4 regions of the Bacillus sp. KICET-3 genome follow, and region 3 is predicted to be linked to each of the others. Evidence: riboswitches for the same ligand, from Rfam matches in the RefSeq annotation. Region 3 holds a riboswitch; each other region holds the start of a gene.
The links. A riboswitch is a leader RNA that binds a small molecule or an ion and turns the genes downstream of it on or off. The one in region 3 is predicted to bind thiamine pyrophosphate.
Positions count from the first base shown of each region.

Region 1 (4,215 bases), 870 kb from region 3:
ATTCTAGCAAAGTGAATGTCAACAACTTTTTTTAAAAATATTTAAGCAGTTGTTTTATAAAGCTGTCTTTTTAGGGACGAACATTACTATATCATCTATTTTCATTTCGCACAATAGTTTTTTTGAAAAAATAATACTCAAGTTTAATCAGGCATTCATTGAGTCTGCTTTTGTGAAGTCCCTGCCGTTCGACTTACCGCTCTTTCCTATGGTTCCATGATTTACGTATGAATTTCAGGGTGCAGAAGTAACGTTGTCGGCTGTTTTAAAGAATGGACTGTCAGAAAGATTTCCGGTAAAGCTTTGGCGAAAGATAAAACCGCAAGAAAAATTATATGTCAACAATTCATTATTAATGTTTCTCCCCGTCACTTTTTTATTTATATTATCGTGAAGCTCCATATTTATACGATGGAAAAAAGATCACCGTCAAGATGATCAACCTCAAGACAGTGATCCAGCCTCTTCTTATTGACTTGTCGCAGAGTTTTACCAACTATAAATTCAGCTCTTTTTTACATTCGCGGTCGATTGTCTGACAACGAGCTCCGGTTTGTACACGGTGGAATGTTCCAGCTGATCCGTGTTTCGCCCTTCCACTTTTGCGATCATCCATTTGGCTGCTTCAATTCCCATTTGCATCTTCGGATGGGTCACTGACGTCAGCTTCACCTCCGACGCCTGGCTTAAATGTGAATCATCATAGCCGACGATTGAAATGTCTTCAGGAACTTTCAAACCGAATTCCCTGATCACGTCAAGCACCAATAGAGCAATTTGATCATTATAGCAAAAGATGGCGGTCGGACGCTCGGAAGAAGACAGACGTTTTCTGACTTCAGAAACCGTCTTTTCTTCTTTGTTCTCTGTCGTATAGGTGACGACCATGTCCGGATAAAAAGACAGACCGTTTTCTCTAAAGGCGCGGATAAATCCTTTCATCCTGTTGACGCCCTGCATGTCATCCTGTTTAAAAAGTCCGAAGACCTTTTCATGGCCGAGCTTGATTAAATGGTCAGTCGCGATAAAACCGCCGTATTCATCATCCAAAATAAAATGGGGCGGGTTCAATTCCTGGTAGAACTGATTGATCATCAGGTAGGGGATGTGATGCTGCTCCAGCGTCAGATAGTAATTTAAATTGGGATTGAAGCTTCCAGTTTTCGTCGGTTCAACGATCAATCCGTCAATGTCTTTTTCAAGCATGTTGACAAGACACTGCTTTTCTTTTTCAATGTCATTATTCGTGCTCGCTACGATCAGTGTGTAGCCCTCGCTCGACAACGTCGATTCGATCCCTCTTATAATGTAGGGAAAAATGTAATCGGACAGGTATGTCGTGATGACGCCGATCATTTTATGTCTTTCCTTTCCTTTTTCAGAAGGCCTAAGACGGTGCGAGCAATATGTCCCGGACCCCTGTTCCCTGTACAGAAGACCTTCATGAACCAAATCGCCTATCGCCTGCCGGATTGTATGTCTGCTGACATCAAAAATCTTCATCAATTCATTTTCCGAATGAATTTTTTCTCCAGGCTTAACCTTTCCCTCATATATCCATGATTTAATTTGGTTTTTGACCATGCTGTATTTTGTATGCTCGCTCATCAGATCAACCCTTTACTGCAACTTGTACGTACGAATAAATTCTATTATAAAGGAAAAGCCGATCACATTGCTACATATTGGAGAAATTAAGCAAAAAATTTTGAAAAATAAGCTTGTCGTCCGTTTTATTTTTTAGTATAGTAGAATATAACTAAATAACATTGATGACCACAAGGGGAGCCTTCAGGCTGAGAGTGAACGAATCGTTCTGACCCTTTGAACCTGTTAGTTAACGCTGGCGTAGGGATGTGGCAAAGTCATACTTATTGCATCCAAAGCAGTGCGTGGAAACTTTCCTACTCCTTCCCCGCATTGCTTTTTTATTGGGAAAGAAGTCCAGTATCCCTTTGTTCATCAAAAGTGAGGGTTACCATGAATCAATCAAAACAACTTGTCCAGCTGATTGAAATTGCAATCATGACAGGAATCGCGATCATATTGGACTTGGCTTCAGGCATGTTTTTAAAAATGCCGCAGGGCGGCTCAATCGCCGTCATGATGATACCGATCTTTTTGATTTCTTTCAGATGGGGGCTGAAGGCCGGGCTTACTACCGGATTTTTGGCCGGATTACTCCAGTTTGTCACCGGGGGCCTTTACGTGGTTCACCCCATTCAATTTCTTCTCGATTATTTTGTCGCACCAACGGCCGCCGGAATCGGAGGTTTATTCGCCGGACCGATCAGACATGCATCAGCGGCTGAAAAAAAAGGAAAGCTTGTGTCATACGTTACGCTCGCCGTCCTTCTTGGAAGCGGGTTGAAGTATTTCGCCCATGTTATCAGCGGCGCGGTCTTTTTCGCAAATTATACGCCTAAAGGAACGCCGGTTTGGATTTATACTTTAACGTATAATGGCACATATATGCTTCCATCCTTCATCATTTGCACAATCGTGCTGTGCCTGTTGCTGCTGACGGCGCCAAGGCTTCTGGGGCAGGGCGTCAATACAAGATAAAAAAACAGCGGACACCTTTTTAGGTTCCGCTGTTTTTACGTTTTTATTAAATCGGCAACCAATACATAACGCTCAGGGGCAGAACCGATGAAGTCAAAGGGATAGCATGTGGAAACAGTCAGTGTGGCTCTCGGCTTTGGAACGATGACGGTCCTGTCATCCGCATCCACGATCCGCACCTTTTTCACTCGATATGTAAAAGTTCCATAGGAAGCTTTTACAATGAGCTTATCCCCCTTGCCGACTTCGCCGAGCTTCCTAAAAACGGTGTCGCGATGTCCTGATAAAACCGAGTTGTCATCTTCGCCAGGCAGCACGGATCCGGCAAAATGGCCGACTCCTTTTTGCAGCTCATCTTCGTCTGTTCCATGGTAAATCGGAATCCTTGCATTGATTTTCGGAATGACCAGGTCGCCGATTTTTTCACCGCTTTCAAATGTCCGCTCAATCGCTGTTTTTTGCTTTTTTTCAGCATGAACAGCCGGCTTTTCTTCTTTCAGCTGCTGAGATGAAGCAAGGGCGCGGCCCTGTAAAAGCTTAGACACATTGACTGCTGCGACATACAGTCCTCCCGTGATCATCGCAATGGCAAAAAGCCATACAATCCTTTTTTTAAGAGACGCTTTCATATCCATTCACCTCTTCTCAAAAACGCCCATTCCAAATCGGTTTAGAATGGGCAGTTTCTTTGCTTATGCCGTTTTGCGAACCCTTCTAAGCAGAAAAAATCCGCCAAGCATCAGCGCAAAGCCAAAAATGGACCATTCGGCATAGTGACCGGCGGTTTTTGGAAGCTTAGCCCCTTTCACCGTCTTTTTCACACGATGCGTTTTTGCCTCGTGTGTAACGGCGTTTTTGGTCTGCTTCACTTTTGTTCCGGTTTGGTGAAGCAAATCTGATCCAATCATGTCAGGCGTAAACAAAGCGTCCAGTACGAAATTTCCTGCAAGATCGTACACTTCAACAAGAAGACTTGCCCCTTTCAGCTCATCCGCGCTGACAAGCGTCGTCAAAGATACTTCTTTTTTCTTTCCGTCTTTGACAAGATAATATTTCGTTTTTACCTCAAGCGTTTGCTGAAGATCATGTAATATAGAAAGGATTTGGGCGATATCTTTTGGTTTCAGCTCTTTTACCGTCTCAAAATCGGCAACTGCTTCAAGCCGCTCTCCGATCTCCATCAACTCAAATTCAAGATTCGGATTTTTTTCACGGACTTTGCGAAGGTGTGCTGTAAGCGCCTCCCATTCCTGATCATCTATGCCAAGCTCCTGAAACGGATTTTTGATTTCCACGCTTCCTTCATCATATGTAATTGAAAAAAGCGCATCATCCAATTCATATTCGAACATGAAAACATCGAGGATGTTTTGTCCATTTTCCATATAGCCATTGTCAACGAGAAGAGCGACCGCTTCTTTTTCACTTAAGCCGTAGCTTTTTAAATACGAAGCAAGCCGTTTTTGATTGAGTCTCTCTCCTAAAAAATCCCTCAACTCTTCAGTTGACTCAAAATCTTTCAGACTTTCATCATATGTATCTTGTAAATAGGCATCCAATTCTTTTTCTGTCATTCCTATTTCCTGAAGATACCCGCTCAGCTCAGATTGTTTCGGAGCTGCGAAAGCCTCTGCTGCCGGCACTAATAAG
Region 1 covers NZ_CP137345.1:3,564,744-3,568,958, forward strand. Annotated here, with positions in the region: gene R5H20_RS18240 (GntR family transcriptional regulator) at 505-1,608, opposite strand; TPP riboswitch at 1,772-1,872, shown strand; gene thiT (energy-coupled thiamine transporter ThiT) at 1,981-2,565, shown strand; gene R5H20_RS18250 (class D sortase) at 2,601-3,146, opposite strand; gene R5H20_RS18255 (processed acidic surface protein) at 3,258-4,215, opposite strand, start outside.
Region 1: it holds a riboswitch for thiamine pyrophosphate, as region 3 does, so the genes downstream of both, thiT (energy-coupled thiamine transporter ThiT) here and tenA (thiaminase II) in region 3, are expected to answer to the same signal.

Region 2 (4,215 bases), 1.2 Mb from region 3:
GCTGTTCAATGAAGAGCAAGAAGTGAGAAGACTGGTTGAAACGGCTCATATGCATCGTGTATTCGTCATTATGTCCAATCATGATTTTGAAAAGACGCCGCCAGTGGAAGAAATCATTGCCCGCTTGCGCAAAGCCCAGGAATTAGGCGCTGATTTGCCCAAGATTGCGGTGATGCCTGAAACACCGGCTGATGTGCTGACATTGCTTGAGGCGACTCATACGATGAATGAACGCTATGCGGAGCGGCCGATTATTACGATGTCAATGGCCGGGACAGGTGTGATCAGCCGGCTGGCCGGAGAGGTGTTTGGTTCGGCGATGACGTTTGGCGTAGCCGAAAAGGCATCTGCACCAGGCCAAATCGCGGCGGCGGAGCTCAAGCAGATACTTGGCATTTTGCATCGCAATTGATAAATAGACAAAGGAGCCGTTCCAGCGGCTCCTTTTCCGTTTATCCGGCATTTTGCTCAATAATTGCCTGAAGCGATTGTTTCAGCGCTTCTGCATCTTTCAGCTCTGCTTCGTCAAACCGGACGCGGGCGAGCCTTTCGCCTTCATTATACATTTCTTCCAGCCAGCCTCTTAAACCTCTTGCGCGGCGGTCTGCCTCGATCATCATCTCCAGGCCGCTGTCATCTAAAAGAAAAACGAGCTCTAATTCGTCAAACAGGCGGCGGTAATGTTGTGCCACCGGAACAAATTCGAATTCCTGCACGAACGGCAGCCGCTGTTTGAAGTATGGCGCATGTTCACAGTCTGCTTCACGAAGCCGGAATCCGAGTTCTTCGACGGCTTTCAGCACAGCATCGATCCACGGGTGCGGTTTGACGATGATCGGGTCGTTATCCGATTTATCTATTCCCCCTTGAATATCGAGATCTGTAAATAAGAAAACGCCAGCTGCTTTCATCGATATCGGCGTATCAAGCGGCAGGTTGAATGAAAAAGAAAAATGCCGCTCCTCCCCGGGGCTGATTGTGAACGCTTCTGTTACGCGGTGGGATTTGATGGTGGCGGTTTTCCATTCCTTTTTATCATCTTTTACAACGGCATATTTCGCACTCAGCAATACTTCGATATACCTGATCTGCTGTTCGACATTGCCGCCTTTTACAGAAACGGTTCCTCTGATTTCCTCTCCCGGCAGGTAGGCATCTTTCTCCAAAACCGTATCGACCTTTGCCGACCCGATGCCCGCGCTAGCCGCAAGCTTTTTAAAAAATGACATATATTGATCTTCTCCTTCTGTTGAAATAAAGGCAATGTTTATACGCGTTTGATCGCTAAAAGGATTCATTTATTTCTGAATCGTTTTAACTTTCTCTTTTCATCGCTAAATCGATATGTTACCATAAAAACGAATTTAATAGCTTTACTAGGGGTGCCCTGTTTGGGCTGAGAGAGAAACAAGCGCGTTTCTTAACCCTTTGGACCTGATCTGGTTCGTACCAGCGTGGGGAAGTAAAAAAGGTGTTTGCAGAGACCGGGCGATGTATTGCGGCCATCTGCGGATATTTTACTGACTGTAAACCAGGTTCATGAACATGTGCCTGGTTTTTTTGTGCTGGTGCTGTTCTGGAGTTTCGTCCTGATCATTTTAAAAGAGGGGAAGGATCAAAACATGAAACATGAGTCAGTACAGCAAGCAAACATCTCGATTATGTCAAGCTTTTCAGGAAGCCGGAAGGTATATGTCGAGGGATCGCGGCCAGACATTCGAGTGCCGATGCGGGAAATCGCCCTGAGCCCTACGACGGGATCATTCGGCGAAGAAGAAAACGAGCCCGTCCGCGTGTATGACACGAGCGGCCCTTATACGGATGCAAATGAAACAGTCGATATTCATAAAGGGCTGAAGCCTTTGCGGGCGGATTGGATCAAAGAGCGCGGAGATACCGAGGAATACGAGGGCAGAGAAATCAAGCCTGAAGATAACGGCTATAAAAAACAGCATCAGGCGAATCACAGCTACCCGTGGCTAAAAAGAAAACCGCTTCGCGCCAAGCCAGGAAAAAATGTCACTCAGCTTCATTATGCGAGAAAGGGAATCATCACGCCTGAAATGGAATTCATCGCGATTCGCGAGCATGTTTCTCCTGAATTTGTCCGTGATGAGGTGGCAAGCGGGCGGGCGATCATCCCGTCAAATATCAACCATCCGGAAGGCGAGCCGATGATCATCGGCCGGAATTTCCACGTGAAAATCAATGCGAACATCGGAAATTCAGCCGTCACTTCTTCGATTGAAGAGGAAGTGGAAAAAATGACCTGGGCGATCCGCTGGGGAGCGGACACCATGATGGATCTGTCCACCGGAAAGGAGATCCACACAACAAGGGAATGGATCATCCGCAACTGTCCGGTGCCTGTCGGAACTGTGCCGATTTATCAGGCGCTTGAAAAAGTAAACGGGGTCGCTGAAGATTTGACATGGGAGATTTACCGCGACACATTGATTGAACAGGCTGAGCAAGGCGTCGATTATTTTACGATTCATGCCGGCGTCCTTCTCCGGTATGTGCCGTTGACAGCAAAACGCGTCACCGGAATCGTATCCCGGGGCGGGGCGATCATGGCGCAGTGGTGTTTGGCGCATCATGAAGAAAGCTTTCTTTATACACATTTTGAAGAAATATGCGAAATTATGAAAACCTACGATATCGCTTTTTCATTAGGAGACGGTCTTCGTCCCGGTTCGATTGCGGATGCGAATGATGAAGCGCAATTTGCTGAATTGGAAACGCTTGGCGAGCTGACGGAAATCGCCTGGAAGCATGACGTTCAGGTGATGATTGAAGGACCGGGGCATGTGCCGATGCACAAAATCAAAGAAAACGTCGATAAACAAATGGAGATTTGCAAAGAAGCCCCGTTCTATACATTGGGGCCGCTGACAACCGATATCGCCCCGGGCTATGATCATATTACTTCAGCGATCGGAGCGGCGATGATCGGCTGGTACGGAACGGCAATGCTTTGCTATGTGACGCCGAAAGAACATCTTGGACTGCCGAATAAAGACGATGTCCGCGAAGGTGTGATTACATATAAAATCGCGGCTCATGCGGCAGATCTCGCCAAAGGCCACCCCGGCGCGCAAATCCGCGATGATGCGCTGTCAAAGGCGCGCTTTGAATTCCGCTGGCGCGACCAGTTTAACCTCTCGCTTGATCCGGAACGAGCGCTTGAATACCATGATGAAACCTTGCCGGCCGAGGGTGCGAAAACGGCGCATTTTTGTTCAATGTGCGGGCCGAAGTTTTGCAGTATGAGAATTTCTCAGGACATTCGGGATTACGCCAAAGAAAACAATCTTGATGAAAAAGCGGCAATTGAAAAAGGAATGGAAGAGAAAGCAAAGGAATTTAAACAAGCAGGCAGCAAAATTTACAATTAAATACAAGCAATACGGCAGATGAAAGGGGAACCTTTCATCTGTTTTTTTATAAAATAGGGTTGACAGGTCGGAATTATATGAATTAGTATGTTATGTAATATTTCGGAACATTCCATCAGCGCTGATCGGTCAACCGAAGGCTCTTATCTCATTTGGGATATGAGCTTTTTTATTTTCAAATTGACAAAGAAAGCGGGGAACAAGATGTCTTTATCAATCCGAGTGAACGAAAAAGCGTTTGTAAACGGCGGCCGCAAAGCCAACGTTCTTCAAGATGTGAAGCTTTCGGTTGAAAACGGCGAATTTCTTACCGTCATTGGACCAAGCGGCTGTGGAAAAAGTACGCTGCTGAAAATCATCGCCGGCTTGGATGGGGATTATGACGGGCGCATCAGCATGAACGGCAGAGAAATAAAAGCGCCCGGGATTCAGCAAGGCTTTATCTTTCAAGAGCACCGGCTTTTTCCCTGGATGACGGTTGAGCAAAATATCGCCGCGGATTTAAGCCTCAAAGAACAGGCCATCCGTAAAAAAGTCGATGAATTGATTGAAACGGTCCGCCTGAAAGGCGCGGAGAAATTGTATCCGCGTGAGCTGTCCGGCGGAATGTCGCAAAGGGTCGCGATCGCCAGAGCATTGCTGAGGGAGCCGGACATTCTCTTGCTTGATGAGCCCTTTGGCGCCTTGGACGCTTTTACGAGAAAGCATCTTCAGGATGTACTGACAGAGATATGGAGAGAGAAGAACATGACGATGATCCTGGTGACCCATGACATTGACGAGTCTGTGTATTTAGCCAACCGGATTGCGGTTCTCA
Region 2 covers NZ_CP137345.1:1,009,079-1,013,293, forward strand. Annotated here, with positions in the region: gene aroD (type I 3-dehydroquinate dehydratase) at 1-412, shown strand, start outside; gene R5H20_RS05005 (sporulation protein) at 453-1,229, opposite strand; TPP riboswitch at 1,369-1,478, shown strand; gene thiC (phosphomethylpyrimidine synthase ThiC) at 1,623-3,398, shown strand; gene R5H20_RS05015 (ABC transporter ATP-binding protein) at 3,603-4,215, shown strand, end outside.
Region 2: it holds a riboswitch for thiamine pyrophosphate, as region 3 does, so the genes downstream of both, thiC (phosphomethylpyrimidine synthase ThiC) here and tenA (thiaminase II) in region 3, are expected to answer to the same signal.

Region 3 (4,215 bases):
TTTTTCACGGCTTCTAAGCGAATCAAGCTTTTTAGAAAAGTGCTTTTTCCGCTGCCGTTCTTTCCGATGACTGATACCCACGCGCCTTTTTGAATCTGAAGATTGATGCCGTCTGCGACGGTTTTTTTGCGATAGCCGATCGCGGCATCTTCAGTGCGGATCAACGGCCCGCTGTCCGGGGTCCCGTTTTTTTCCGACAGCTCTTTTATTTTCAGTTTGGCAGAGAACTTGGCGGCAAGCGGGTGGTTCTCATCTTCAACGACTTCTTCCCATACCGCCGGATAAAGCTTCGGCTGCCAAATGCCGGCCTCTTTCATTTGCCGCTGAAAACGCCGGAGGATATCCTCCGGTATTCCATCACCGATGATTCGGCCGTTTTCGCTTAAAAGGATGACGCGGTCCATCCATTCGATGCAGCCGTCCAATACATGCTCGACAAACACCATCGTCTGCCCGGTTGTTTCAGAGACGTCTTTCAATAGGGCAAATATGTCTTTCCGGCTTGCCGGATCAAGCTGTGCAGTCGGCTCGTCAAAAAACAGCACCTCCGGTTCAAGCGCCAAAAGGCAAGCTAGAGCAAGCCGCTGCTTCATGCCGCCTGACAATGCCTCAATCGGTGTTTTCTTGTCGATATTCAGCCCGACCTGCTCCATGAATGAGGAGATCATCTGATCCATTTCCTCGCGGGGAATACAGCGGTTCTCAAGACTGAAGGCAATTTCTTCATCGACATGAAGCATGCAAAACTGCGAATCCGGATCCTGAAACATCACGCCCGTACTCTTCCTGCGATTTACCTCGCCGCTGACTTCAGCTTCAATGTGATCGGGAATAATGCCGGAAAGCGCCGAAATCAACGTTGATTTTCCGCTTCCGCTCGGCCCGAGAATCAACACTTTCTCCCCTTTATCAATCGATAAGCTCACACGGTCCAAGATCGTTTCTGAACGGTGGTAAAAGCGTACGGAAAGATTACTGCATCCTAGATATGAATTCATTTGATTCATCCTTTTTCCGATGTTCCTTCATCATGTCATACTGGTCAAGAACTCCTGTTTTCGCAAGCGCCCCGACCACCGCTTTGGCAAGCCAGCCGCCCAGGATCATTCCGCTGATGACTTGAATGACAAATGTGAGAATCAGCGTTTGCGTGGTGTAGTAGCCAAAACCGTTTGCCATCAGACTGTAAGCCATGCTGCCACACGCCGCGAGCGCTCCGGAAAGCATGAGTGTAAACAAGTTATAGCGCTTATAGCGAAAGATGGCAAAAGCGATTTCCGCCCCGGCCCCCTGAAACACGCCGATTAACAACGCCGATAACCCGAAATGGCTGCCTGTCAGCAGTTCAACCGACGCCGCTGCCGTCTCGGCAATCAGCGCCGCTCCCGGTTTGCGGATGATATAGGCAACGATCGGGCTGGCAATCACCCATATGCCAAACATAAAGTTTGCCCCCACAGGCCCGACAATCGCCGAGACCGGAATCCACAGCGTAGACCAGCCTAAATAAATGACACCGCAAGCGACCGACAATATAACCGTCATCACCACTTCTTTTATATTCCAGTTCATCGTCTCACCGACTCCATTTCAACCGGCCAGTCTTCAACTGTATAGGCCATCTCCCAAAACTGATATTCGAGCTGGCAGCTTAACAAAAAGAGCTCCTTCATGTTCTCTTTTTCTGTCTGGCGGGCCTCTTTCGCCCATTCATCCAAACGGGCGCAAAATGCCGTCGTGATTGAATCGGTTCTGTCTCCGTAAAAATGGATCCAGTCATAAAATGGATGCGACGGATCAGGCTGCACCTCTTTCAGCAACTTTTTGCCGATTTCCCAATATGTCCACGGACACGGAAGCAAAACGGCTAAAATGTCTCCGAGCGTGCCTTCGTGCGCCGCCGTCAGCATATGACGGATATAATGATGGGCCGATGGTGCAAGGGGATAGCCTTGCAGCTCTTCATATGCCACGCCTGCAACCCGGCAAAGATTGTTGTGAGGATGCACCTCGCTGTTCAATACAAAAGAAATCTGCTGATGGAACAGCTCCATGTCTTCGCGGTTTTGGCATTTGGAAATCGCGATTCCATAGATTTGAACAAAGGAATTCAAATACTCAAAATCCTGTTTAACATAATGGATCAGCTGCTCCTTTTTCAGATCGCCTGACGCCAGGCCTTTTACGAAAGGATGCTGAAAAATTGCTTCAAAGATAGGATCTGCCTCACGGCGAAGTTCTGCTGAAAAACTCATTATCGATAGCCTCCTTCATTCTGATAGGGGAAGGCACAAGGGGGGAAAGCGGCCTCTTATACAAAAAAGCCGCCCCAAAATGGAGCGGCTTGCATGATGAACTCATAAAGAAACCGACTCCACTTCCCTACGCTAGTATGAACTAGATCAGGTTCGAAGGGTCCAAGATCACCTCTTGTCTCAGCCAGCTTTATGGCTCCCCTAGTGGACTTCCTATTACATTAACTTTTACTCTACACATCAATGAACCTCATGTCAACCTTGCTTTCTTTAAGCCTGGGCACATGAAGTTTTAAAGAAGTTTGTGATTTTTGTATAAAAATTATAAATTTTCTGAAACCTTTTGGGCGCTTATCCGTCTAATATATAGAAAACAAATTTTATTTGGAGGGGATCGATATGATGATGTTTATCTTGATTTTGACACTGGCTGTGTATTTGTTCTACTCTTTCAGCAAAGACAACCGCCCGGCAAAGAAAAGCGGCAAAGCTCATCAGAAACTGGTTGTACTTCGGGAACATCCTTTGACTGCCCCTTCCAATGATACCAACTGTTAAATGCCGCTCCAATCTGAGTGTTAAATCGAACTGCACTCCAATCGTTAGAGACCTTCTAAGCGGGAGTGCAGTTTTTTACCGCTAAATTTGAATGTTGAAGGGATTCATGCGACGGTGTCTTGCCATGCGCCATTCATGTATAGATTCGTAGATATCAATATCTCGGAGGGATGCTGCAACAATAGCCTAGAGGTAATCTATCCGTGAAACAGCCGCCATCTTCAATGTTCGCAACCTTATCTCTCGCTCTGCGGAAGAAAACTGTTAAAAAAGGGCGGCTCCGATGATGAGGAAGAGAGTTTTCCATGCTCCTGAGCAAAAAGATGATGATCATCTGTTCGGATTCATTTTATCATTTTGGCATATTTGCTATAATACGCCTCTACATGCGGATTAATATGATTGTCAGTAATAATGCCTGTTATGTCTTTCACATCATAAAAGGTAAAAAAGGCCTCTATGGTAAATTTCGTACTATCAGCAAGGATATAACGTTCAATTGCATTATTTAGCACGATTTGCAAACCATAGCCTTCCTCTTCATTAGCTGTGGTTATATTTGTACCGGAAATCCCATTCGTACCAATAAAAGCCTTTTTTACTTTAATATCAGTTAATAATCTGTTCGCAAAGTACCCATAAAAAGTTCCGGTTTTTTTTCGATAACGACCGCCAGTTAAAATAATATCGATGTTCGGCATGTTTTGAACACGTTGGAACACATTGATCGAATTCGTTACAACATTCACATGCTTATCACCCAAATAATCAAAGATAAAATCACTGGTCGTACCAGAACCGATAAAAACGGTATCATAATCAGAGATCATATCCGCACAAATCTTGCCGATATGTTTTTTCAATTCAACATTAATGTCTCGTTTTTGATGATGCGATAATTCTATGTAATGGGAATCTCTTTTTTTGGCGCCGCCGTGAACACGGACGAGCAGCCCTTCGTTTTCCAACGCTTGCAAATCTCTGCGGATGGTCATTTCTGTTACATCAAGTTGTTTTGCCAGTTCTGCAACTTCCACTGTCTGATTTTTATCCAGCATTGAAAGAATGGCCCGATATCTCTCTTCTTTAATCATTTTGACTCCTTCATTACTGACTTTATTACTTGCAATGTACATAAATTATTTAGCAATGTCAACCTATGGGAATCGCTCGAAGCATTAGGTCTAACGCTTGCTTGTTAGCTCTTGGCAGCTCCTTTAAAATCGTTTGTTTCACCAAATGAATATGTTTTCCCATTAGGCATATTAAATAATTAAAAAGCACATATCCCCTGCAGAGGTTCATGTGCTTTTACCGATCACTATGTTGCACTCATTTTCCCAATCTTAAACTGAGACTCGGGACCACCAAGGCGTCGCTGTTTCTCTTAATACTTTATTCA
Region 3 covers NZ_CP137345.1:4,437,513-4,441,727, forward strand. Annotated here, with positions in the region: gene R5H20_RS22615 (ABC transporter ATP-binding protein) at 1-998, opposite strand, end outside; gene R5H20_RS22620 (ECF transporter S component) at 973-1,572, opposite strand; gene tenA (thiaminase II) at 1,569-2,255, opposite strand; TPP riboswitch at 2,363-2,468, opposite strand; gene R5H20_RS22630 (hypothetical protein) at 2,655-2,813, shown strand; gene R5H20_RS22635 (DeoR/GlpR family DNA-binding transcription regulator) at 3,158-3,907, opposite strand; gene lacD (tagatose-bisphosphate aldolase) at 4,160-4,215, opposite strand, start outside.

Region 4 (4,215 bases), 1.6 Mb from region 3:
TGACGCTGATCATTTCAACGATTTCGCTCGGGGTCGTCGTTCCGACCTTGAAGGAAGATCGTCTGATGAAGACGAACATCGGCCAGATTATTCTTCTTGTAGCGGTGATTGCCGATCTTGTAACAATGATTCTGTTGGCGGTCTTTGCCTCGATATATGGAGACGAAAGCAGCAATATGTGGCTGTTGATCATATTGTTTGCCGCAGGTGTCGTTCTTTATCTTTTCGGGAGAGTGTTTAAAAACCGCTCGTTTATTGAAGTCATGTCAAAAGGAACGATTCAAATCGGCACAAGGGCGATTTTTACCTTGATCATCGTGCTTGTGGCGCTTTCGGAATCGCTGGGCGCGGAAAATATCCTCGGCGCATTTCTGGCCGGTGTTCTCGTGTCACTGCTTTCTCCGAATAAAGAACTGGTCCAGCAGCTTGATTCATTCGGCTACGGCTTTTTGATTCCGATCTTTTTCGTGATGACGGGAGTCAAGCTTGACATTTGGTCATTATTTGAAAACCCGAAAATATTAATCATGATCCCGCTGTTATTTGTGGCGCTTTTGATCAGCAAGGTCGTTCCCGGGCTGTTTTTGAAGAAGTGGTATGATACAAAAACCGTGCTGGCTTCAGGATTTTTGCTGACGTCAACATTGTCTCTCGTTATTGCCGCGACTACGATCGGCGAACGGATCGGTGTCATAGACGCGCAAATGTCGGGCGCGCTTATTCTTGTGGCCGTGATCACCAGCATCATTACCCCGATCGGCTTCAAAAAGTTAATGCCGAAAGCGCAAAAGGACAAAGAGCAAAAAACGATCACCTTTATCGGCGCCAACCAAATGACGCTGCCGGTTACACTTGAGCTTTCTCCTGAAGAATACCATGTCAGAATTCTGCATGTGCATCAGGAAAAGAAAGAGGAAAAACTGTCAGAGTCCGTTTTTGATGTGGAGGTTTTGCCTGACTATGAGTTCGGAACACTTGAATCATACGGCGTTTTTGAGACGGACATTCTTGTTGTAGCGACGGGCAATGAAGAGCGGAATACCGGAATCGCGCTGTTTGCCAAAGAGCAAAACGTCGAAAGAATCATTGCGAGCGCTGGTTCGCCTGCAGCCGAGTCCGAATTGAAAGAAAACGGAATTGATACATTCTCCATCCTGTTATCAACGAAAACAATGCTTCGCGCACTAATTGAGGCTCCGGGTGTCATGAAGCTTTTGGCGAATCAGGATGCATCATTGTACCAGATCAATATGAACAATGAGAGGTTTGACGGAGTGCTGCTAAGGGAGTTCCCGTTTACGGGGGATGTCATTTTCGTCCGGATTTTCCGGGATGTTGACAGCCTGGTTCCCCACGGCGATACAAGGCTGCAAATGGGTGACAGGCTGATCGCCACGGGTTCGCGCGAATATATCGCGGAATTGAAAAAAACGCTTGAAGACTGATGCTTGACCATTTTCTATTTCGTGTTAAGATAAAAGTATAACTGAATGAAAAAGAAATGTTTTCCACTAGGGGAGTCCTTGATAAGGGCTGAGATAAAAGTGTGACTTTTAGACCCTCATAACCTGAACAGGTTCAAACCTGCGTAGGGAAGTGGCAAGGTATTTGATATGGTTGTTATATGCAAATTCCAAACCACTTTTCCTGCGGGGAAAGTGGTTTTTTCATTTTCTGAATTGAAGGAGGAGCCTCGAAATGAAGTTTTCAGAAGAATGCCGGAAAAGCGCTGCAGAATGGTGGGAGGGCAGCTTTGTCCATCCGTTTATCCAAGGAATTGGAGACGGCTCTTTGCCGGTCGACTGCTTTAAATACTATGTTCTCCAGGATTCCTATTATTTGACCCATTTTGCCAAGGTTCAATCCTTCGCCGCGGCGTATGCGGATGATCTGTATACAACGAGCCGGATGGCGGAGCATGCAAACGGAACTTATGAAGCAGAGCTTTCCCTGCACAGAAAATTCACCGAATTATTGGGGATTACGGAAGAGGAAAAGAATGCGTTCAAGCCGTCGCCCACTGCATATGCGTATACATCCCACATGTATCGTTCTGTGATGAGCGGGAATTTTGCGGAAATACTCGCCGCTTTGCTTCCTTGTTACTGGCTTTACTATGATGTCGGGGAAACGCTGAAAACGTGCAGCCCTGAGAATGACATTTACAAGGAGTGGATTGCGACATACGGAGGAGACTGGTTCAAAGAACTGGTGATCGAACAGGTCAATCGTTTTGACGAACTGGCTGAAAAAAGCACTGCCGGCATCCGTGCGAAAATGAAGGAAAACTTCGTCATTTCAAGCTATTATGAATACCAATTTTGGAATATGGCGCATAAAAAAGAGGGCTGGTCAAAAGGCGGGGTGGAACAGCTTGAGACTTCACGCGATCACCGATAACCGGCACACTTTGGAGGAGCTTGCAGCCAGCATCATATCGATAAAGGACATAGCCGACTTCATCCATATCAGAGAGAGGTCAAAAACGGTCCATGAATTGTCTGAATTAATTGAACGCCTGCTGGCAGGCGGAGTCGATAAACGGAAGCTCATCATCAATGACAGGGTGGATGTCGCCTTGTTTCACAATATACACCGCGTCCAGCTGCCTTCCCACGGTTTTTCGGTTAAATGTGTAAGAAATCGTTTCCCGCATTTGAAAATCGGAAAGTCCGTACACTCTGTTGAAGAGGCGGTGCAGGCTGAGAAAGAAGGAGCGGATTACGTACTGTTCGGCCATATTTTTCAAACAGACAGCAAAAAGGGGCTGTCAGAGAGGGGAACCGGCAGCCTGAAGGAGATCAAAAAAGCTGTCGCCATCCCCGTCATTGCCATCGGGGGAATAACCGAACATCGCCTTCCAGAGGTAAAGCAGGCCAACCCTGACGGCATCGCCGTGATGTCCGGGATTTTTTCAAAAGACCGGCCTGCTGAAGCGGCTGAACGACTTGCATGTCTTGTGAAGGGAGATCTATATGAAAAAGCGCTATGAAACGATCATCATCGGCGGAGGAATCATCGGTGCGTCGATTGCCTATCATCTTGCGAAAGCGGGAAAACAAACAGCGGTGTTTGAAAGCGGAGAAATCGGGAAGAAAGCGACCCGGGCGGCTGCCGGAATGCTCGGCGCCCATGCCGAATGCGATAAACCGGGCACATTTTTCGAGTTTGCGAGAGCCAGCCAGTCGGCGTATAAGCGGCTGGCCCCTGAATTGAAAAAAATAAGCGGCATCGACATCAACCGGCATGACGGGGGAATATTAAAACTCGCCTTTACTGAAAGCGACCGGGTGCGTCTTGCGGCAATGGCTGAGCTCGATTCGGCTGAATGGCTGACGGCCGAAGAAGTATTTGAAAAAGAGCCGCATGCCGCCAAAGGAATCATCGGCGCGAATTTTATCCGGGATGATGTTCATGTTGAGCCTCTTTCTGTTTGCAGGGCTTTCGCCAAAGGGGCAAAGCTGTTTGGCGCGGATATCTTTGAGCATGCCCCTGTTTTATCAGTCGAAGCGGCATCAGGGGGCGGAGTGCGCATAATGACGGCTTCAGGCGCCGTTGAGGCGGAGCACGCGGCAATCGCAAGCGGTGTGTGGAGCGGCGTCTTTTTTAAGCAGCTCGGTTTAAACAAAAGCTTTTATCCGGTAAAAGGCGAGTGTCTGTCTGTTTGGAATGACACCATTCCTTTAACAAGAACGCTTTACCATGATCATTGCTACATTGTTCCGCGCCGCAGCGGAAAGCTTGTCATCGGCGCCACAATGAAACACGGAGACTGGAATGACAAGCCTGACCTGAACGGAATCGAAGCGGTGGTCAAAAAGGCGAAAATGATGCTGCCCGAGATCGGCGGCATGAAAATCGATCAATGCTGGGCCGGGTTAAGGCCTGAAACAGAGGACGGCAATCCGTATATTGGCCGGCACCCTGAAAATGGCAGCGTTTTGTTTGCGGCGGGCCATTTCAGAAACGGCATCCTCCTGGCGCCAGCAACCGGTGAGATGATCACGGATATGATTGTGGGCCGGCCGGTCAATCCGGCCTGGGAAGAAGCGTTCAAAGTGGAGCGGAAGGAGGCTGTGCATAAGTGATTATTCAGCTGAATGGACGGAAAATAGACTGGAAGAATGACGGGGGAACGATTTATGACCTGCTCGCTTCTTATCAGCTGGAAAATCGGGTTGTCGTCGTAGAGAGAAACAGACAAATTATAGGGAA
Region 4 covers NZ_CP137345.1:1,372,281-1,376,495, forward strand. Annotated here, with positions in the region: gene R5H20_RS06850 (monovalent cation:proton antiporter family protein) at 1-1,445, shown strand, start outside; TPP riboswitch at 1,504-1,612, shown strand; gene tenA (thiaminase II) at 1,699-2,400, shown strand; gene tenI (thiazole tautomerase TenI) at 2,375-2,992, shown strand; gene thiO (glycine oxidase ThiO) at 2,976-4,088, shown strand; gene thiS (sulfur carrier protein ThiS) at 4,085-4,215, shown strand, end outside.
Region 4: it holds a riboswitch for thiamine pyrophosphate, as region 3 does, so the genes downstream of both, tenA (thiaminase II) here and tenA (thiaminase II) in region 3, are expected to answer to the same signal.